DNA from 4 places in the Streptomyces sp. NPDC001828 genome. Region 3 is predicted to be linked to each of the others. Evidence: riboswitches for the same ligand, from Rfam matches in the RefSeq annotation. Region 3 holds a riboswitch; each other region holds the start of a gene.
The links. A riboswitch is a leader RNA that binds a small molecule or an ion and turns the genes downstream of it on or off. The one in region 3 is predicted to bind cyclic di-AMP.
Positions count from the first base shown of each region.

Region 1: linked by a shared signal. The riboswitch ahead of ACFYZA_RS20385 (M23 family metallopeptidase) and the one ahead of ACFYZA_RS00565 (C40 family peptidase) in region 3 are both predicted to bind cyclic di-AMP.
Region 2: linked by a shared signal. The riboswitch ahead of ACFYZA_RS03900 (transglycosylase SLT domain-containing protein) and the one ahead of ACFYZA_RS00565 (C40 family peptidase) in region 3 are both predicted to bind cyclic di-AMP.
Region 4: linked by a shared signal. The riboswitch ahead of ACFYZA_RS35825 (transglycosylase family protein) and the one ahead of ACFYZA_RS00565 (C40 family peptidase) in region 3 are both predicted to bind cyclic di-AMP.

Region 1 is NZ_JBIATV010000007.1:20,595-25,548, forward strand. Features, by position in the region: gene ACFYZA_RS20375 (PrsW family intramembrane metalloprotease) at 1-922, shown strand, start outside; gene ACFYZA_RS20380 (aldo/keto reductase) at 914-1,858, opposite strand; gene ACFYZA_RS20385 (M23 family metallopeptidase) at 2,051-3,115, opposite strand; cyclic di-AMP (ydaO/yuaA leader) riboswitch at 3,127-3,267, opposite strand; gene ACFYZA_RS20390 (PP2C family protein-serine/threonine phosphatase) at 3,590-4,711, opposite strand; gene ACFYZA_RS20395 (hypothetical protein) at 4,792-4,954, opposite strand, start outside.
Region 2 is NZ_JBIATV010000001.1:833,829-838,782, reverse strand. Features, by position in the region: gene ACFYZA_RS03910 (DUF4157 domain-containing protein) at 1-1,557, opposite strand, end outside; gene ACFYZA_RS03905 (STAS domain-containing protein) at 1,675-2,112, opposite strand; gene ACFYZA_RS03900 (transglycosylase SLT domain-containing protein) at 2,427-3,188, opposite strand; cyclic di-AMP (ydaO/yuaA leader) riboswitch at 3,194-3,375, opposite strand; gene ACFYZA_RS03895 (RraA family protein) at 4,070-4,693, shown strand; gene ACFYZA_RS03890 (hypothetical protein) at 4,745-4,954, opposite strand, start outside.
Region 3 is NZ_JBIATV010000001.1:113,299-118,252, reverse strand. Features, by position in the region: gene ACFYZA_RS00580 (lysophospholipid acyltransferase family protein) at 1-628, opposite strand, end outside; gene ACFYZA_RS00575 (ATP-dependent Clp protease proteolytic subunit) at 890-1,519, shown strand; gene ACFYZA_RS00570 (hypothetical protein) at 1,526-1,834, shown strand; cyclic di-AMP (ydaO/yuaA leader) riboswitch at 2,160-2,355, shown strand; gene ACFYZA_RS00565 (C40 family peptidase) at 2,360-2,833, shown strand; gene ACFYZA_RS00560 (ATP-binding protein) at 2,900-3,337, opposite strand; gene ACFYZA_RS00555 (helix-turn-helix domain-containing protein) at 3,572-4,435, shown strand; gene ACFYZA_RS00550 (DUF397 domain-containing protein) at 4,456-4,680, shown strand; gene ACFYZA_RS00545 (8-amino-7-oxononanoate synthase) at 4,688-4,954, opposite strand, start outside.
Region 4 is NZ_JBIATV010000017.1:112,476-117,429, reverse strand. Features, by position in the region: gene ACFYZA_RS35840 (DUF501 domain-containing protein) at 1-143, opposite strand, end outside; gene ACFYZA_RS35835 (septum formation initiator family protein) at 174-662, opposite strand; gene eno (phosphopyruvate hydratase) at 803-2,098, opposite strand; gene ACFYZA_RS35825 (transglycosylase family protein) at 2,354-3,058, opposite strand; cyclic di-AMP (ydaO/yuaA leader) riboswitch at 3,061-3,229, opposite strand; gene ACFYZA_RS35820 (transglycosylase family protein) at 3,487-4,512, opposite strand; gene ACFYZA_RS35815 (cytochrome P450) at 4,656-4,954, opposite strand, start outside.

The DNA.
Region 1 (4,954 bases), on a different contig from region 3:
GTTCAGGAGACGCGACTTCAAGGGGATCGTCGACGGCGTCGTCTTCGCCGGCTTCACCGCGACCGGCTTCGCCTTCACCGAGAACATCCTCTACCTGGGCAACGCCTTCGGCGAGGACCAGGCGAGCCACAGCGGGGGCCTCGCATCGACGACGGCGGCGACCTTCTTCGTACGGGTCGTCATGTCACCCTTCGCCCACCCCCTGTTCACCGTGATGACCGGCATCGGCTTCGGCGCGGCCGCGCTCGCGCCGCCCGGCAAGCGCCTGCGGCGGGTCGCCTTCCCGCTGCTCGGCCTGGTGTGCGCGATGGGCATGCACGCCCTGTGGAACAGCTCGACGCTGTTCGGGGTGTACGGCTTCTACATCGTGTACGGGGCCTTCATGGTGCCGGTGTTCGGGCTGCTGACCTGGCTCGCGGTCTGGAGCCGGCAGCGCGAGCTGCGTACCGTCGCCGCCGAGCTGCCCGCGTACGCCGCGGCCGGCTGGCTGGGTCCGGCCGAGCCGCTCGCGCTGTCCTCGATGCGGGCCCGCGCCACGGCCCGCGACTTCGCGCACCACCGCTTCGGCGGGAAGCCGGCGGCGCGGGCGGTCGCCGAGTACGAGGCGTTCGCGACCGCGCTCGCCTTCCTGCGCCACCGCGCGTACCGCAGCGCGGGCGCGACCGGGCCCGGGCCCGACTTCGCCGCCCGCGAGCAGGAGTTGCTCCACCACCTGTGGGAGCGCAAGCCGGTCGCGGGCCCGGCGCTGCTGTACGCGGCCGGGGCCACCGGCCGCATCTGGGTCCCGCCGCAGCCGGGCCCCCCGCACCCCTACACCCAGCACGCGCAGTACGCCCCGTACGCGCCGCATCCGCAGTACGCCCTGTACGGGCAGCCGGGCCCAGCCACGGGCCCGGGCCCGTACAACCCGTACCTACGCTGAGGCGGCCGTCAGCTCGGAGAGCTGGGCGTCGGTGAGTTCCAGGTCGGCGACCGCGAGCAGCGCCGGGAGTTGCTCGACGGTACGGGCCGAGGCGATGGGGGCGGCGACGGTCGGGCGGGCCGCCAGCCAGGCCAGGGCAACCGTGGCGATCTCGGCGTCGCGCTCCTGGGCGATGCGGTCGAGCGCGGCGAGCACCTTGCGGCCCCGCTCGGTGTCCAGGTGCTTGCCCGCGCCCTCGGCCCGCGCGCTGTCCACGGTCTGGCCCGGGCGGTACTTGCCGGTGAGGAAGCCCGAGGCGAGCGCGAAGTAGGGCACCGCGGCGAGCCCGGCGTGCGAGGCGGTGTCCTGGAGGGGGCCCTCGTAGGTGTCGCGGGAGACCAGGTTGTAGTGCGGCTGGAGCACCGAGTACTTGGCGAGGCCCTCGCGGTCCGCGAAGTCCAGGGACTCCTGGAGCCGGGCGGGGGTGATGTTGGAGGCGCCGAGCGCGCGGACCTTGCCGTCGCGCACGAGCTGGTCGAGGGCGGTGACGATCTCCTCGACGGGGACGGAGGTGTCGTCGAAGTGCGTGTAGTACAGGTCGATGTAGTCGGTGCCGAGGCGGCGCAGGGACTCCTCGGCGGCGGCCTTGATGGTGCCCGCCGCGAGGCCCTCGTACTGGGGGTGCGAGCCGACCTTGGTGGCGACGACGACCTCGTCCCGGTTGTCGCGGGCGGTCAGCCACTTGCCGATGATCGTCTCGGACTCGCCGCCGGAGTTGCCCGGGGCCCACTTCGAGTAGGCGTCGGCGGTGTCGACGAAGTTGCCGCCACCGGCGAGGTAGGCGTCGAGGACGGCGAACGACTGGTCCTGGTCGGCCGTCCAGCCGAAGACGTTGGCGCCGAGGGCGAGGGGGAAGACGGAGAGGTCGGAGCGACCGAGCACGCGCAAGGAGGTCATGGCCCCCTAACCCCCGACGCGCCCCCGCCTATTCCGACCCCGGGGCTCCGCCCCGGACCCCGTTCGCGCCTGAACGGCGCTCGTCCTCGATCGCCAGGGGCGCGGGGAACTGCGCGAGCCACGCACGGTCCCCAGCCGGCGAACTCTCCCCCGGAGGGTTTCGGGAAGGGGCGGGGCGGGGCGAGAACCGGGTTAAGGATTCAGCCCCTTGGACTGGAGCCAGGCCATCGGGTCGATCCCCGTACCGTCCGGCGTGTGCACCTCCAGATGCAGGTGCGGACCCGTCACGTTCCCGGTCGCCCCGACCCGCCCGATCACGTCCCCCGTCGACACCTTCTGCCCCACACTCACCGCGAGGGACGACTGGTGGCAGTACCAGAGCTCGCTGCCGTCATCGAGCGTGAGGACCGTGCGGTACCCGTACGCCCCCGCCCACCCCGCCGACTTGACCGTCCCGGAGTGGATCGCCTTCAGCGGCGTACCCGTCGGCGCCGCGAAGTCGAGGCCCGTGTGGTGGCCGGAGGACCACATCGAGCCGGCCTCCCCGAACGTCGAGGTGAGCGTGTACGAGCCGACCGGCAGCGAGTAGCTCGCGGCCAGCTTGGCCAGCCGCTCCTCCTCCGCCTTCTTCGCCGCGGCGGCCTCCGCCGCCTTCTTCTCGGCGGCGGCCTTCGCCTCGGCCGCGTCCTGCTTGGCCTTGGCCTCCTCGGCGGCCTTCGCCTCCGCGGCCTTCTGCGCGGCCGCCTTCGCCTCGGCGACGGCCCCGGCCTTCTGCTGCTCGGCCTGCTGGAGGATGCGGGCGCGCAGCGCCTCGCCCGCGTCGGTGGCGCCCTGCTCGGCCTCGCTGGTGGACAGGCCGGTCATGGTCAGCGGCGCGGCGGCGATCTTCTGGTCGGCCTGCGCCGCGGCCGTCTTGGGGCTGCTCGGAGCGTCGTGCGAGACCAACTCGCCGACGCCGGGCAGCGACTTGAGGTCGGGCAGGCTCTCGCTGATGGAGTCCGGCAGGGATATGGAGACCGGCGGCTTGGCCTGCGCGGTGGCCATGCCACCCGCGCCGACCGCCGCGATGACGCCGACGCCGAGGACGGTGGAGCTGCGGGCGAGCCCGCCGCGCTGCTTGGCGACTCTGTGCCGGCCGCGGACCGGGCGCACGGACTCCTCGGTCGGGTCCCACTCCTCCCAGGTCTCGTTCTCGCCGGGCGCGTCCCCGTACACGGAGGGGAGGGGGGTGTCGAGGGCAGGCTCGTTGGACGCCACGGAGGGGCGCTCCTTTCCTTCCTTCTCGCCTACCGGGTTAGCTGACGGGTTCGGAGCAGGAAGGTCTCCTACGAGCGCCCATGACGGACGTCCGATTCACCCCAAGTTGGTGGTTCCCCGGTTCCCCGAAGGGGATTCGGCGCAGGCGCGCGGGGCCGCCGTGGCGGCGGCTGGGACGACCGCGCTGCGTTATCGAACGTTAATAGACACCCGGGGCGGATTCCAAGCCGTTCCCACTGATCGTTAACGGCCATGGCCCGGACTTAGCCCCCATTGCCGGGGCAAAACGGGCGAGTTGACGGCCCCTCAAGGTCGCCCCCGTCACACCAGCTTTCTGACGGTGTGTCAATTGTTATGCGCAGGGAGACCCTTCGAGCACCCACCGTGACAGCACGCTCGACCGGCCCCCGACCACACCCCGACCACACCTCGAGGCAGCCCCTCACCCCCCTCACCCCAGGCCCCCACGTCCCCTCACTTCACGATCCTGACCGTGCGCCGGCGGTCGGGCTGCCCCTCGGCCGGGCGGCCCACCGCGAGCAGCGCCATGTCGTCGCTCGTGCCGCCGCCCGTGTAGCGGCGTACGTCGTCGACGAGCGCGTCCAGGACCTCGTCCGGGCCGGGGAAGATCGCGCCGCGCAGCCGGGTGGCGGGCTGGTAGAAGACGCCCGTGGCGTCGCGCGCCTCCGACAGGCCGTCCGTGTAGAGCAGCAGCGTCGAGCCGGGCGGGTAGGGGCGTACGTCCGAGCGGTCCGGCCACACCCCGAGGTCGGCCATCCCGAGCGGCAGCGCGGGCTCGCTCGGCACGAGCACGTCGAGGGAGCCGTCCGGGTGCAGCAGGAACGGCTCGGGATGACCTCGGTTCACCAGGCGTACGGTGCCGTCGCCGCGCGGGATCTCGGCGAGCAGCGCCGTGGTGAACCCCTCGACCGCGTCGAGCCGGTCGCGCCGGGTGCCCTCGCGGGCCAGCGCCCGCTCCAGGCGCTGGGTCACCGCCTCCAGGGACGACTCCTGCTCGGCGGCCTCACGGAACGCGCCGATCACCACGGCGACGGCCTCCACCGCCTGGAGCCCCTTGCCGCGTACGTCACCGACGATGAGCCGGACCCCGTACGGGGTGTCCTGCACGGCGAAGAGGTCCCCGCCGATGAACGCGTCCGCCTGCGCGGCCTCGTACCGCGCGGCGACATGGAGTCCGCCGATGCGGGACGCGGGCGTGGGCAGCACGGCGCGCTGCGCGGTCTCAGCGATGACGCGGGCGGAGGCGAGGCGCTCGCCGCTGCGGCGCAGGATGCGGTTGATGAAGAGGGCGAGCGCGCCCACCGTGAGCACGGTGAACAGCTCGCTCGCGCCTTCGCCGAGGTTGGGCAGATCGTGTATGAACCAGAGCGCCACGACGGCGGCCACCGAGCAGAGGCCCACCGCGGCCGTGCCCCGGGCCGAGTAGAACGGTGCGGCGATGACCGGGGCGCCGGCGAACAGCGCGGCCGCTGTCAGGTCCGGCGGGGTGGAGGCGTCGAAGGCGAAGCCCACACCGATCAGCAGTACGGGTAGCGCCCGTACCAGGCGCCCTTCGCCCTCTGCTCGCTGCCGCACCCGTCCAGCCTGGCCCGTTTCGGCCCCGAAGGCGACTCGACGCACCCAGGCGGGTGCCGGGCGGGCGGTCGCGGCCCGGCTCAGTGTCGGCGGCAGCGGTGCGGGCCCGGGCGGCCCCGGGCGCAGCTGCCCCTGGCGTGCCGATGATTGGCGGCCCGCTCGGGCACACAGGACAGCTCGACCCAGCCGCCCCGGTTCAGCCGGCACCCGTGGGTCGAGGGAGCCGAGGCCGCCCCCGCGACC
Region 2 (4,954 bases), 720 kb from region 3:
GCCCTCGGGAGCCGACTCCCCGAACTCGCCCACCGCCCGCTCCGCACCGGTCTTGGCCGCGGGCAGCGTGCCGAGCCCGCCGCCGAAGAGGTCGCGCTGCGCCTGCGCGCGCCGCTCCTTGGTGTGGGTGAGCTTTCCGTAGACCCCGCGCACGGCCCCGGCGACGGACTTCTCCTCGGGCTCCTGCTTGTCGGCCAGATAGCCGATCAGGTCCGGCAGGCGGTCGAGCCGCACTCCGGCGGTGGTCTGCGGGGCGAACTTGAGCGCGCCGCCGAACGGGTAGATGCGCAGCTGCCGCTCGGGCGTGCCGCCTCCAGCCGTGACGTCCTCGGAGGGGATGTACGGGTCCCGCTGGCGGCCGTTGAGGTAGCCGGCCATCCGCGAGATGCGGTCGAGGACGCCGCCGACCTCGGCGACGTTGTTCAGCGGGTCGGTCACCCACTCCAGGTTCGAGCCGCCCGAGGGGCTGGCGTCCGCGGTGAGATCGAACTTGTCGCCCTTCACCACCACGCCGTCGGGCCCGCGGCCCTTGCCGAGGTTCTCACCGACCAGGGGCACTTCGGAGATCTCGCTGGAGATCATCAGGCTCATCTCGGCCGCCGCGCGCTGCGCGCCGTCGGGCCCCAACTGTGTCTTCTTGAGCCGGAGTTCGCCCGCCTCGGTGAGGAACTCGCCGTCGAACCAGCGGGCCCTCAGTTCGTCCTGCGACGTGCTCCGCTCCGCCGCGCTCAGCTCCTGCGCGTAGGGGCTGTACGGGTTGAGGACCCGCTCCAGGAGCTTGGCGTCGAGCAACCGCTCGCGCTCGACGGCCCGTTGCTCCTGCACGGCCTTGGCGGCGACGGGGTCGGCGACCCTGCGCACGTTCCACTGCGCCTCGAACTCGAAGCCGACCGCCCGCTGCACGACGGGGGCACCCGCCGCGTGTGCGTGCCCGTGGGCCCCGGTTCCGCAGTCGCGCTGCACGGAGGCGGACTCACCGCCGGCCTCGGGCGCGGGCCCGGAGAGGGCACGGGTGGCGTTGGCCTCGGCGGCCCGCTCGAAGGAGTCCGAGGGGTCGGACACGCGCAGCCCGTCACCGGTGTCGGTGCCGGCGACGGGTCCCCGGCGCTGCTGGATGACGTGCGTGAGTTCATGGGCGAGGGTGTGCCGGTCGGCGCCGCCCTGCCCGACCACGATGTGGCTGCCCGAGGTGTAGGCGCGGGCGCCGATCTCGGCGGCGGACCGCTGAGCCGCGGCGTCGTTGTGCAGGCGTACGTCGCCGAAGTCGGCGCCGAGCCTGGTCTCCATGTCGGCGCGCACCTCCGAGTCCAGCGGCTGCCCGGATCCCCGCAGCACGTCGTGCACCGCGGAGCGCTGCACGGCCGCGTCGCCCTGGGTCAGGAGCCCGGCCACCGCGGCGTTCCCCGCGGACCGCTGGAGCGCGAGCAACTGGGCCGCACCGAGCCCTCCGCCGGGCGCGGCCTGTCCGTCGCCCGCACCTCCACGCCGGTCACCGGCCCGTGAAACGGGTCCGCCGGGCGTGACAGCTGGGCCCTGCTGCCTGTCCTGCGCGTGCACGTGAACCCCTTCGGTGGTGAATCGTGAAGCCGGGCTGTACGTGCATATCAGCCACGGGAGCAGGGGTGAAGGTACGAAAGGGCAAGTACGGGTGCACTCCTGTCAACCAGCCGCGATTCAGAGCCGGTTGATGTCCGAGCCGGACCGGGCCAGGGCGGCGAGGGCAGCCTCCTCCACGGATCCGGCAGGCCGCAGGAGCGTGTCGAGGCGGGCCGCCGCGAGGATGCGCAGATGCCACGGCCGTACGCAGACCACGCCGAGGTGGCCGTCGCGCTCGCGGATCCTGCGGTGCGCCCGGCAGAGCTGGGTGAAGACGGCGCAGTCGAAGAAGTCCACGGGCCGCAGGTCGACGATCACCCGGGCGCCGGCCGGCTGGGTGGCCGCGTCCAGGTGGAGCTGGACGCCGGGCGCGCTGGCCAGGTCCACGGTGCCGTGCACCTCGACGACGGTGAAGCCGTGCATCAGATAGGTGCGGGCGTTGCGGCACCGGTCCGGCAGCAGCCCCGGCGGAAGGGGCACGGGCGCCGAGACGGATGGCCGAGCGGTGGATCCCATGGGCAGCTCCCGGTCCAGAACTGACCCCCGCGGTGCGGGAGTACTCGGTAGTCGGGCAGTCACCGTGGTCCCCGGGGTGACGCACTAGCACCCTAGGAACAGACGCGTATGCAGAAACGTCCAGCCTTCGAATTGTTCACCCCGGGGGGTGAACGAAATTTGCGTCTGCCCCTGTTCTGACCCTGCGCAACGGCTGCCGAGGGCTCAAAACGGCGCGGCGCCCGGCCAGTTGGGATGGCCGGGCGCGCGCTCGGGGCCGCGAGCGGTGCGGCCGGGCACTCCCTTCACCGCGAGAGGCCCGGCCACGGGATCCGTCAGTAGGCCCCGAAGACGTTGTCGATCGACCCGTAGGTCTTGGCGGCGTAGTTGCAGGCCGCGGTGATGTTGGCGATCGGGTCGTAGAGGTCCGTGGAGGTGCCCGGCACGTGGAAGGCGGAGAACGTGGGCTGGATGACCTGGAGGAGTCCCTTGGAGGGCGTTCCGGCCACGGCGTTGGAGTCCCAGTTGTTGATCGCCATCGGGTTGCCCGAGGACTCCCGCATCACGTTGCGGTAGATGCCGTCGTAGCTGCCCGGGATGCCGTGCTGGGCCATGATGTCCAGCGACTGCCGGATCCAGCCGTCCAGGTTGTTCGCGTACGTGGTGGTGCTGGCCACGGTGGCGGTCGCGGTGAGGTCGGTGGTCCGGGCCGAGCGGTCGGCCCGGGCGGAGGCGTCCCGGGCGGTGCTCGCCGCGGGGGCGCCGAGGGTGAGCTTCATGCCGGGGCGGATCAGCGCGGGGTTGCTGCCGATGACGCTCTGGTTGTCCTGGTAGAGCTGCTTCCAGCCGCCGCTCACGTTGAGCGCGTCGGCGATCTTCGCCAGCGAGTCCCCGTCGGCCACGGAGTAGCTCGTGGGGGCGGCCTTCACCGCGGTGACCGGCTTGGCCACGACGGAGTGGACCGACGCCGGGGCGGCGGAGGCCGTGGTCGCGCCGATCACCGGGAGGGCCAGGACGGCGCTGCCGGTGCCCGCGACGGCGAGGCCCCGGGAGAACGAGCGGGACTTCGGCCGGCGGTGCTTGCCCTTTGCGGACATGTGTCTATTCCTCTCCGTCGCCTGCGAGGTGAGCTGTCGGGTTCGGACGGGAGATGTCCGGTCGCGGTGCACGCGACTTCACCCCAGCCGTTCCGGAATCCGGATCGGCGGCTTACCTGGGTCCCCCGCTCCTGCCGTACGTGTATGGGAGGCTCCGGACGGCGGCAGGATTCGGCGTTCCTTCCGGATTGACGGTGAACGTAGACGAATAGCCCCGACGGAAACAAGGCCGGAATTCGTGAGGGGTGATCAGGAATATAGATCAACTCGAATTCACCGGCGCCAGCCACTTCGGCGGGAGCGCCCAACTCGCTTTCGGGTGAAGCGAAATGCCCCGGGCGGGCGCCACACGCCCGGCGGGCCGCACGTGACCCAATTCACTCGCCCGCGACGCAACCGCCGGGACCTCCGATAAAAGAGGCGAGTCTTACCCATTAGCCCCAATTAGGACATTGCCACGGCGGTCCATCCCGCGCCGATTACATTTCATTTCGGACACTTCGGGCACGAGGTCCCCGCCTACCCCCTGTGTGCGACACCACACCCATCCCCTACGCCTTGTCCGGGATCATGATCACTGGCCACCCTCCAGGGAACCGGGGGTGACAGGGGGCGGGGCGGGGAACGGGGAGGCGGGGCGGTGATCAATTCATTTGCGGTGATCAATTCGATCGATCACGGATCCTGCGAGTCCGCTCGCGTCCACATGGCGAAGGCGCGACGCCTGGCACGGCCTCGCGCCCCTGACACCATCTGGCCCATTCCGCCCAACTGGCTCTCGGCGCAGGCCCCGTCACGTCCCGTCAAACCCGTCTTCGCCGCACAATGGCTGCGGCCCACCCAGTAATAGTCGCCGTCAACTACCAATCACCAGGAAGAACATGAACGACTTCAGCGAATTCAAGGACATTCCCCCGACCACGCTCGCCGACATCGTCGGGCGCCCGCAGGTGATGGATATCGGCATTCGCCCTCTGTGGTCTCCGATGCCGCGTGTCGCCGGGCCCGCATTCACCGTGCGCTGTCCCGCCGGTGACAACCTCATGCTGCACGCGGCCATTTACCGGGCCGAACCCGGTTCGGTCATCGTGGTGGAGTCGGGCGACCTGGACTACGCCCTCGCCGGAGGCAACGTGTGCGCCGTGGCCCAACGCCGGGGCGTCGCGGCGTTCGTGGTCGACGGGGTGATCCGCGACCTCGCCGAGGTCCGCGAGGCGGGCTTCCCCGTCTTCGCCCGGGGCGTCATCCCCATTCCCGGCACCAAGAAGGCCGTCGCCCCGCTCAACGAGCCGGTCCGCTGCGGCGGAGTGCTCGTGCACGCGGGCGATGTGGTGGTGGCCGACGAGGAGGGCATCGTGGTCACGCCCCGCGCGCAGGCGGAGCAGGTGCTCCTCGATGCCCGGCGCAAGCTGGCCAAGGAGGCCGCCGAATCCCTGGACGCCTGGGAAGAGGCGCACCGCGGCCGGATCGACAAGGCCCTCGGCGACGGCGGCTTCGAGGGCTGAGCGCCCAACTCCCTTTCGCGCATGGCTGGTTGGCGACGGAGCGTGCCCGGTTCACACCGTGCCGACCTCGCGGACGAGTTCGAGGCCGAGGACGCGGTCCAGGTGGGACATGGTCTCGAACTTGGCACCCGGCGCCACCTCGTCGGCCGTCGCCAGATCGTGCAGGAGGCGCAGCACGGCCGCGGTGTCGAGCCGGTTGTCCAGGGCGGTGCGGGCCGTGCTCTTGAGGTCGGCGGGGATCGGTTTCGAGGGCTGCGCGGC
Region 3 (4,954 bases):
CCTGCTCGGACAGCCTCTGCACCGCGTACATGATCTCGTCCGTCACGGCCCGCAGCACCAGGCGCTCGTCCTCCATCCCGGCGTAGCGCGAGAAGTCCAGGGGCTCCCCGAACCGGAGGGTGACCGGTACGCGCCGGGGCAGCCTGCGCCCCTTCGGCTGCGCCTCGAACGTACCGATGATCGCGACCGGCACCACCGGGGCGCCGGAGCGCAGCGCCATGGCCGCGACCCCGACCTTGCCCTTGTAGAGGCGCCCGTCGTGCGAGCGCGTCCCCTCCGGGAAGACCCCCAACACCCCTTCCCCGTCCAGGACTTGGAGCGCGGTGTCGATCGCCGCCCGGGCCGCGTCCTTGCCGGAGCGGTCGACCGGGATCTGGCCGAGCGCGCGGAAGAACGCGGCCGTCGCCCGGCCCGTGAGGCCCGGCGCGGTGAAGTACTCCTGCTTCGCCAGGAAGGTGAGCCGGCGCCGCAGCGTCACGCCGAGCAGGAACTGATCGGTGAACGACTGGTGATTCCCCGCGAGGATCACCGCACCTGCCTCGGGTACCCGCCCGGCCCCCTCGACGCTCGGGCGGAACAGCCACCGCAGCAGCGGCAGCAGCACGAGACGGAATGCGAAATAGAACACTTCAGTGAGCCCTCTCCCCAGGTGACCCCCGCGCCGACGCACGCTAGCCATCCGGGGGATGCGCGGGGAGAGCGCCTAATGAGCCAGCCCGGGTCGTCAGCCGGGCCCCGTAACGGCGCGAATCTCCCGCTCGCTCACAGCGAAACACCCTCCGACCTGCCCCTTCTCGCAAGAAGCGACGACGCCTCTATCTGTGCGTTCTGTACGTCCTGTACGTTTCTCAAGAGGCCTTCCGGTCCCCCGGTCGAGGAGAGGTACGTCATGAACCACCGCCCTGCCGCCCGCCATGTACTCCCGCAGTTCGAGGAGCGCACCGCCCTCGGCACCCGCACGCTCGATCCGTACTCCAAGCTCTTCGAGGAGCGGATCGTCTTTCTCGGCACCCCGGTCGACGACGCGTCGGCCAACGATGTGATGGCCCAGTTCATGCACCTGGAGCACGCGGACCCGGACCGGGACATCTCGCTGTACATCAACTCCCCCGGTGGCTCGCTCACCGCGATGACCGCGATCCACGACACGATGCGGTTCGTGGGCTGTGATGTGCAGACGTTCTGTCTGGGCCAGGTGAGCTCGGTTGCGGCGGTGCTGCTCGCGGCCGGGACCCCCGGCAAGCGGGCCGTGCAGCCCGCCTCCCGGGTGCTCCTCCAGCAGCCCTCCATCGAGGAGCCGATGCGCGGCCAGCCCTCCGACCTGGAGATCCACGCGGCCGAAATCCTGCGCGGCCGGGCCCTGTTGACGGAGCTGCTCGCCCAGTACACCGGCAAGGACCCCGAGCGGGTGGCCGCCGACATCGAGCGGGACGTGGTCTTCGACGCCGCGGGCGCCGTGGCGTACGGGCTGGCCGACCATGTGCTCGAAAGCCGCAAGACGTCGCTGCGCGGCAGGTGAAGTGCCGTGCTGCCACCGGAACTTCCGCCGCTGCCGGCGCTCACGCGCGCCGAGTCCGAGTTCATCGACTCCTATCTCGCGGTGGTCGACCTGCTCGGCCGGATCAACCCGGCGCACGGCCATGACACCTACGCGGCCCTGCGGGCGGCCCAGGCCCTGGTCGGCCGGGCGGCCTCGCTCAAGGACGCGCTCACGCTGATGCACGCGCGCGGCGAGTCGCGGGTGCACGCTCAGACGCTGACGCGGGCGCTGCGCGTGCTGGACGGTGAGCGACGCGCGGGCCGCCTCACGGTGCCCCCGCAGTCGACGATGTGAGGAGGCCGAGTGGCGCCGGGGGTACCCGACGCGCTCAAGTAACGGGCGAAACGAACCAAACGGGCTACCCCCGTTCGGCTCACCGGAGGCCCTTTTCACTGACCCTTATGAGTCGCTTATGGCCTGTGGCTCCTGTGCTGAAACGATCCTTCCGTCGCAGGTAAGAGGCTCGTCAACCCCGTTCGGAGGAGCGTCCATCCGCCCCTGTCCACCCGAATGGGGCACTCGTGAGGAGCCTCACAGAAACCCGTTTTGGGCGGTAAATCCGACAGTCGGTGCGTGAAGATCCCTGAGACGACAAGCCCCCGCCACCGCGGCGGGGCGGTCCGGGCGGACGCCGAGTCCTGCCGCCGTTCCGGACGTCTGGTCGACAGGAGTGGACCGGCAGGAGTGGAGGACCCGATTTCTTCGGGGCGGCCGGACCACGGCCGTCCCTCGGGGTGAAGCCGTTCGCGCGGCCGGGCATCTTCGCCAGTCCGAACCCGACAGGTCATCCTTCGCAGGCGGTTTGACGAAGGGTTGCGCATGACTGCGCAGACACACGTCCCGTCCCTGACGGTCCGGCTCGGCACCGTCTGTGCGCTCGCTCTCGCCGTCACGGGCGGGACGACGCTGGCCCCGGGCAGCACGTCCGAGGCCAACGCCGCGGCCGTGGCCGCCCGGGCGCTCCATGTGGCCGCCTCGAAGAAGGGATCGCCCTATCAGTTCGGCGCCTCGGGGCCCTCTCGCTTCGACTGCTCGGGGCTCACGCTGTACTCGTTCAAGCAGGCGGGCCGCAAGCTGCCCCGCTCGGCGCAGCAGCAGTACAACAGCTCCCGGCACGTCACCGCGTCCTCCCGCAAGGCCGGGGACCTGGTGTTCTTCCACTCCGGAGGCAGCGTCTACCACGTGGGGATCTACGCCGGGAACGGCCGGATCTGGCACTCCCCCAAGACCGGTGCCGTGGTCCGTCTGGAACGGATCTGGAGCAACACCGTCTGGTACGGGCGGGTGGGCTGACACCCCGTCGGCCCGTCCCCGGCACGCGTCCGACGCCCCGGGGAGGCTCAGGCGCGCCCCGTGGGCCTACTGGCCGCTCTGGACCGACGCGGTCCACGGCAGGGCGATCCAGACCGTCTTGCCGCCGTCCGCCGTGGGCGCGACCGAGAGCCGGCCGCCGGACTCGGCCGCGAGCCAGCGGATGATCACCATGCCCCGGCCGTTGTCCTGCTGGACGGCCGCGGGCAATCGTTTCGGCCAGCGCGGGTGGCTGTCGGTGACGCCGATCCGCAACTCCGCCTCGCGCTCCAGATGGATGTCGACGGTGAAGGTGGGCGACTGGCCGAAGGTGTGCTGAACCGCGTTGGTGGCGAGTTCCGACACGATGAGCCGGACCGTGTCGGCGGCCTCGGCATCGGAGGGCAGGCCCCAGTCCGTGAGGATCCCGGCGACGTACCGCCGTGCCGCGGAGACCGAGGCGGGAGCGCTCGGCAGAGTGACGGTTGCTTCGAGGTGGTCTGCCATGGCGACGCTTTCCCTTTCCCACCCGGGCCGATTGTTGACTCGTGGCGGATGAGCGCTCGCGAAGACGACTACGGCCTCGGATTGTGCTTCGCGCCAGAGTGCCACTCATCGTGCCGGTCTCGGGTGCGATCCACCAAGATATGCATATATCTGTCGCTCAAAGCGGTGAACTGTCCGACGGCAGAGCGTATTTGGGCTCACACTTACCCATCGCCGGAGGCGAAGGAGGCGGCCATGGGGCATGGACCGGCGGTGCGCAGGCGCAAGCTCGGCGAGGAACTGCGCAAGCTGCGGGACGGCACGGGGCTCACGAGCGGGGCGGCGGCGTCCCTGGTCGGCTGGCACCAGTCGAAGGTGAGCCGGATCGAGACCGGACGCAGCGGTGCGAAGCCCGCGGACGTGGCCCGGCTGCTCGACGCGTACGGGGTCGGCGACCCCCAACTCCGGGCGCTCCTTGAGGCATTGGCCGACTCGGCGGGCAGCGGCGGGGTCGACTGGGCGCACGCGTACCGGGGTCTGCTGCCGCCGCAGTACCGCGACTTCATCAGCCTGGAGTCGCAGGCGCGTTCGGCGCGCACCCTGGAGACCTCGGTGGTGCCCGGCCTGTTGCAGACACCGGCGTACGCGCGGGCGGTGACGCGGGCCGCGCTCGGCGGACTTCCGCCGGACAAGGTGGACACGCTCGTGGAGGTGCGGATCGCGCGCCAGGAGGTGCTGCGCGGGGATCCGCCGCTGATGCTCAGCGCGGTCCTGGACGAGGCGGTGCTGCGCCGGCGGGTGGGCGGCCGGGAGGCCATGCGGGAGCAGTTGTGGCACCTGCTGGAGGTGGCCTCGCTGCCGCACGTGCGGTTACAGGTCATCCCCTTCCAGCACGGCGGCTATGTCGGCCTCACCGGGCCTTTCATTATGTTTTCCTTTCCGGCCATTTCCGATCTGGATGTGGTTGTTATCGACCACTTGACGAGTAGCCTCTATCTCGAGCGGAGAGAAGACCTTGAGGCGTACAGTGCCGCGTTCAAGACCGTCCAGGCACTCGCGCTTTCCTCCGAGGAATCGTCGGATCTCATCGCCAGAACGGCCCGGGAAGGACCGGGCTAGTTCCCGGCGAGTGGGGAGGCATGATGTCCGCACGCCCTGCGCAAGTTCCTTCCAGTACGTCCCTCACCGGTGCCACCTGGCGGCGCAGCAGCCGCAGCGTGGGCATGAACAACTGTGTCGAGACGGCCCGGCTCAATGGCGAGCTGCTTGCCGTACGCGACTCCCAACGGATCGACGGGCCCGCGCTGCTCTTCGGCGCACCCGCCTGGCAACGCTTCATCTCCACTGTCACGCAGTCGAGTTGACGGTTCGTCACGCCGTGGGCGCGGTCCTGAGGACCGTGCCCACCGCCATGTCGATCTGGCTTTCCGTCAGATCCGCCCGGGCGGTCAGCCTGATCCGCGAGATGCCGTCCGGCACCGACGGCGGACGGAAGCAGCCCACCACGAGCCCGGCCGCCCGGCAGTCGGCGGCCCAGGCCACCGCGGCCTCGGGTGAGGGAGCCCGCACGGAGACCACCGCGGCGTCGGGGCGTACCGCCAGGTGTCCGGCGGCGGTGATCCTGGCGTGCAGCTCGGC
Region 4 (4,954 bases), on a different contig from region 3:
TCGACGACGTCCGGGTTGCCGCAGGGGCAGCGGTGCGCGATCGCGCGCAGGCCGCGCGGGGGGCGGCCCAACTGCTGCTTGAAGGCGGCGATGTCCGCGTCGGTGGGCTCGGTGCGGTCGGTCTGGGGCGGGGGCGTTTCCATGCCTGGGTCAGTCTCTATCGCTAGCGGTGGTCAGTTGGCGGAACGGTCGGCCTTGTCGACGCCGTCCCAGAGGTTGGAGTGCCAGGCGCGGCCGGTCGCGCCCTTGTCCTCGCGGCGCTTGTTCGCCGCGTCCGGGTCGACGACGGTGAAGCCGGTCTCGCCCGGGAACTGCATGTGCAGGTGCTCGCGGGCCAGTTTCTCGATGTACGCGTCGTCCTGGAGCCGCGCCTTCTCGTCCCGCAGCCGCTCGACCGCCTGCTGGGCGTCGGCCGCCTTGCGCTGCTGGTCGGAGATGTCGGCGCGCTGCGACACGTACTGCCGCATCGGGTAGGCGAGCGCCACGATCAGCGAGCACAGGACGAGCGCGAGCAGCGCCGCCCGGCCGGTGAGCCGCGAGCGGCGGGCCTGGCGCTTGTTCTGCGAGCGGTAGACGCGGGCCGCGGTCTGCTCGCCGAGCACCTTGAGCCGGGCCGCGGTGGAGAACCGGTCGCGGTCCGTGCCCGTGGCGTTCCTGGCCATCGCTCTCCCGCCTCCCCGTTACACACGTACGTCCCCGGACACGGTACGGGACCGCGGCCGGGGACGTACGTACGACTGGCTAGGGCGTCAGCCGTTGATGCTGCTCAGCTCGTGCAGCCGGTGCTCAGCCCTTGCTGTGCCTACTGGTTCGCAAAGCGAAACCGCGGGAAGGCGCTGCGGCCGGCGTACACCGCGGCGTCGTCGAGGATCTCCTCGATGCGCAGCAGCTGGTTGTACTTGGCGACGCGGTCCGAGCGGGCCGGGGCGCCGGTCTTGATCTGGCCGCAGTTCACCGCGACGGCGAGGTCGGCGATGGTGACGTCCTCGGTCTCGCCGGAGCGGTGGGACATCATGCACTTGAAGCCGTTGCGCTGGGCCATCTCGACGGCGTCCAGGGTCTCGGTCAGCGAACCGATCTGGTTGACCTTGACGAGCAGGGCGTTGGCCGAGCCCTCCTCGATGCCGCGCGCGAGGCGCTCGGGGTTGGTCACGAACAGGTCGTCACCGACGATCTGGACCTTGGAGCCCAGACGCGAGGTGATGGTGTTCCAGCCGGCCCAGTCGTCCTCGAACAGCGGGTCCTCGATGGAGACCAGCGGGTACGCGGAGACGAGCTCCTCGTAGTACTCGGTCATCTCGGCGGCCGAGCGGGACTTGCCCTCGAACTCGTACTTGCCGTCCTTGTAGAACTCGGACGCGGCGACGTCGAGCGCGAGCGCGATGTCCTTGCCCGGGGCGTAACCGGCCTCCTTGATGGCCTCGACGATGAGGTCGAGGGCGGCGCGGTTGGACTCCAGGTTCGGCGCGAAGCCGCCCTCGTCGCCGAGGCCGGTGGACAGGCCCTTGCGCTTCAGGACGCCCTTGAGCGTGTGGTAGACCTCGGCACCCCAGCGAAGGGCCTCGGAGAAGGACTCCGCGCCGATCGGGGCGATCATGAACTCCTGGATGTCGACGTTGGAGTCGGCGTGCGACCCACCGTTGAGGATGTTCATCATCGGGACGGGCAGCAGGTGCGCGTTGGGGCCGCCCAGGTAGCGGAACAGCGGCAGGTCGCTGGCCTCGGAGGCGGCGTGCGCGACGGCGAGCGAGACGCCGAGGATGGCGTTGGCGCCGAGCGAGCCCTTGTTGTCCGTGGCGTCCAGGTCGAACATGGCCTGGTCGATCAGGCGCTGCTCGGTGGCGTCGTAGCCGACGAGCTCCGGGCCGATCTGCTCGATGACGGCGAGGACGGCCTTCTCGACACCCTTGCCGCCGTAGCGGTTGGGGTCACCGTCGCGAAGCTCGATGGCCTCGAAGGCACCGGTGGAGGCGCCGGACGGAACTGCAGCACGACCGGTGCTGCCGTCGTCGAGGCCGACCTCGACCTCGACCGTGGGGTTGCCTCGGGAGTCCAGGATTTCCCGGGCTACGACGACGTCGATGGACGGCACGAGCATCTCCTTCTGGGATGTGACGCTAGATGTGACGCAAGGTGCAGGGCCACGCGGGTCGCTTCGCCTTGCGACAAGAGCCTAACCGGCTCTGGGGCTCCGGCCAGCCGAGTGCCCGCCTCATGGGACGAAAAAGGGCCCAAGGGCCCCGATTCCCGGGCAAAGGGCCACAACACTACTGCCTGGTAACAGCGAAAACCCCGGCCCGGCGCGTACGGGGGAATGCGCGCCGGACCGGGGCGATCTGGGGGTGGTGCGGCCTCAGCCGAGGTGCAGCTTCTGGCCCGGGAAGATCAGGTTCGCGTCCTTGACGATGTCCTTGTTCAGGTCGAACACCTTCTGCCAGCCGCCCTTGACTCCATTGGCGGTGGCGATGGTGCCGAGGGTGTCGCCGGACTTGACGGTGTACTCGCCGTCGCCCTGCTTGACCGGCTGGCTGCGCTGCTCGCCACGGCTGGCCGGCGCGGACTCGGTGCGCTCGGACTTCTGCGACCTCTGCTGCGGCTGGGCCTGCTGCTTCGGCTTCGAGGGCTTGGTGGCCTTCGAGGAGGAAGAGGAGGAGCCGGAGGTGTCGACGTCGGCCTTGGAGCCGCCGGACGTCAGGTTGCCGGCGCCGGCGCAGGACCAGGCACCCGGGCCCTGGATCGAGAGCAGCTTCTCGGCCGCGGCTATCTGCTGGCCCTTGGTGGCGAGGTCGGCGCGCGAGGCGTACTGGGTGCCGCCGGCGGCGGCCCAGGAGGACTGCGAGAACTGCAGGCCACCGTAGTAGCCGTTGCCGGTGTTGATCGACCAGTTGCCGCCGGACTCGCACTGGGCGACGGCGTCCCAGGTCGACACGGAGGCGGCGGAGGCATTGCCGGCCGCCATCAGCGGGGCGGCGACAGCGGCACCGGTGACACCGGCCAGCGTGGCGACACGGACGGCCTTGGACGGGCGGCGGTGCTTGCCCTTGCCGGAAAGCAGCATGGAGTTCTCCTCACCGACGCCTGCGAGGTGAGCTGTCGGGTTCGGGCGTGAGCTGCCCGGCCGAGCGTCGATGCGCCCGTCTTCACCCCAAGCCGGTACGGCAGTCGCTTCAACTGCCGGGCCCGGCACTTACCTTGGGTCCCCCGCTCCTGCCTACGGCGCATAAGCGTCGACTGTTCCCATCGGCCGACGGCAGGATTCGGCGTTCTCGGTCGACGGGGCCCGCGGTGACGAGCGAGTCCGACGAAAACACACGCCCCGCCAATGTTCAAAGACGCACATCGGGGAGAAATCCCCCCTACTTGCCGTCACAGAAGGGACGTTTCCGCAGGTGAGGGGCGGGGCGGACGGACCGGGCAGACGGGACACGCGAGTTGGGGCGAAGAGACCCATGTCTCACTTGCACCAAACGGACATAGGCCCGCGAACTAACCCTGCTTCGGTACCGAGTTCGGGGTCGTCGCGGCGCCCGCCGCATCCTTCAGCTCCAGGCTCTGGCCAGGGAGAATGAGGTTCGGGTCGGTGCCGATCAGCTGCTCGTTGGCGCGGTAGAGCGCGGGCCAGCCGCCCTGGACCCTGTTCGCCTCGGCGATGGCCGACAGGTTGTCGCCGGGCCGGACGGTGTAGCCGCCGTTCGCGGCCGGGGTGTTGCCGACCTCACGTGAGGCACCGTCACCCCGGGACGCATGCTGCCCGGAATCGCGGGAATCGGATGAGTTGCCCGAATTGCTCGAACCACTCGCGCCGTCCTGGCCCTTCGGGTCGGTCCGGCCGGCCGGGTCGTCAGTGCCCGTACCCGCCGGGGCGTCCGTACCGGTGGTGCCCGGCGTCGTGCCGGCGCTCTCCTCCGGGGCGGGCGTCCCGCGGTGCTTGCCGGGGCTCGCCGGGGTGGACGCGGACGGCGTCGGGGACTTGGGGGTGCCGCTCGGCGGCGTGGCGCCGGGAGCGGGCGTACCCGTGGCCGGGGTGCCGGGCGTCGCGGCCGCGTCGGGCGTCCCGGTCGCCGGAGCGGTCGGGACGGGCGGCGGGGTGTTGTCGGAGGTGTCGGGCACGCCCGGGTCGACGTCCGCCGAACCGCCGCCCTTGGTGAGCCCCGCGCCGGCGCCGCAGTTCGCGAAGGCCTGGGGACCCTTGGCCGCGAGCACCTTCTCGGCCACGGCTATCTGCTGGGCGCGGCTGGCGAGGTCGGCGCGCTGGGCGTACTCGTTGCCCCCGTACGCCTCCCAGGTGGCCTGGGAGAACTGGAGCCCGCCGTACAGGCCGTTGCCGAAGTCGGCGCTCCACATCCCGCCGGACTCGCAGGCGGCGACCTGGTTCCAGGTGTTCGCGTCCGCGGCGTTCGCACCGGTCGCGGCGAGCAGCGGAAGCGCGATGGCCGATCCGGTCACTCCTGCCGCGACGACGAGGGCGGGTGCCTGGCGGGGTCGACGATGCCGTCCATTCCCGGAGCGCATGCGAAAGACCTTCCGTGTGACTGCTGAGCCGAATGAACGGTGAACGTAGCCGTACTCGAACGTCCGTCACAAGTCGATGCACTGGAGATCACATAAAAGTCACAGTCCTGACGGACCGTCAGTTCGAGCCGGGGTGCGCCCCTTTACCCCGGCGGCGTGAACTCGACCGGCAGGGTGCGCAGTCCACGCATGATGAGGCCGCCCCGCCAGCGCAAATCGTCAGGTTCCACCGCGAGGCGCAGGTCAGGAAGGCGTCGCAGAAGGGTCGCGAGCGCGGTCTGCCCCTCCAGCCGGGCGAGCGGCGCACCGAGGCAGTAATGGATCCCGTGCCCGTACCCGAGGTGCTGGTTGTCCCGGCGGCCGAGGTCGAGCGTGTCCGGCTCGGCGAAGCGCTCGGGGTCGCGGTCGGCGGCGGCGAGCACGACGAGTACGGGGTCGCCGG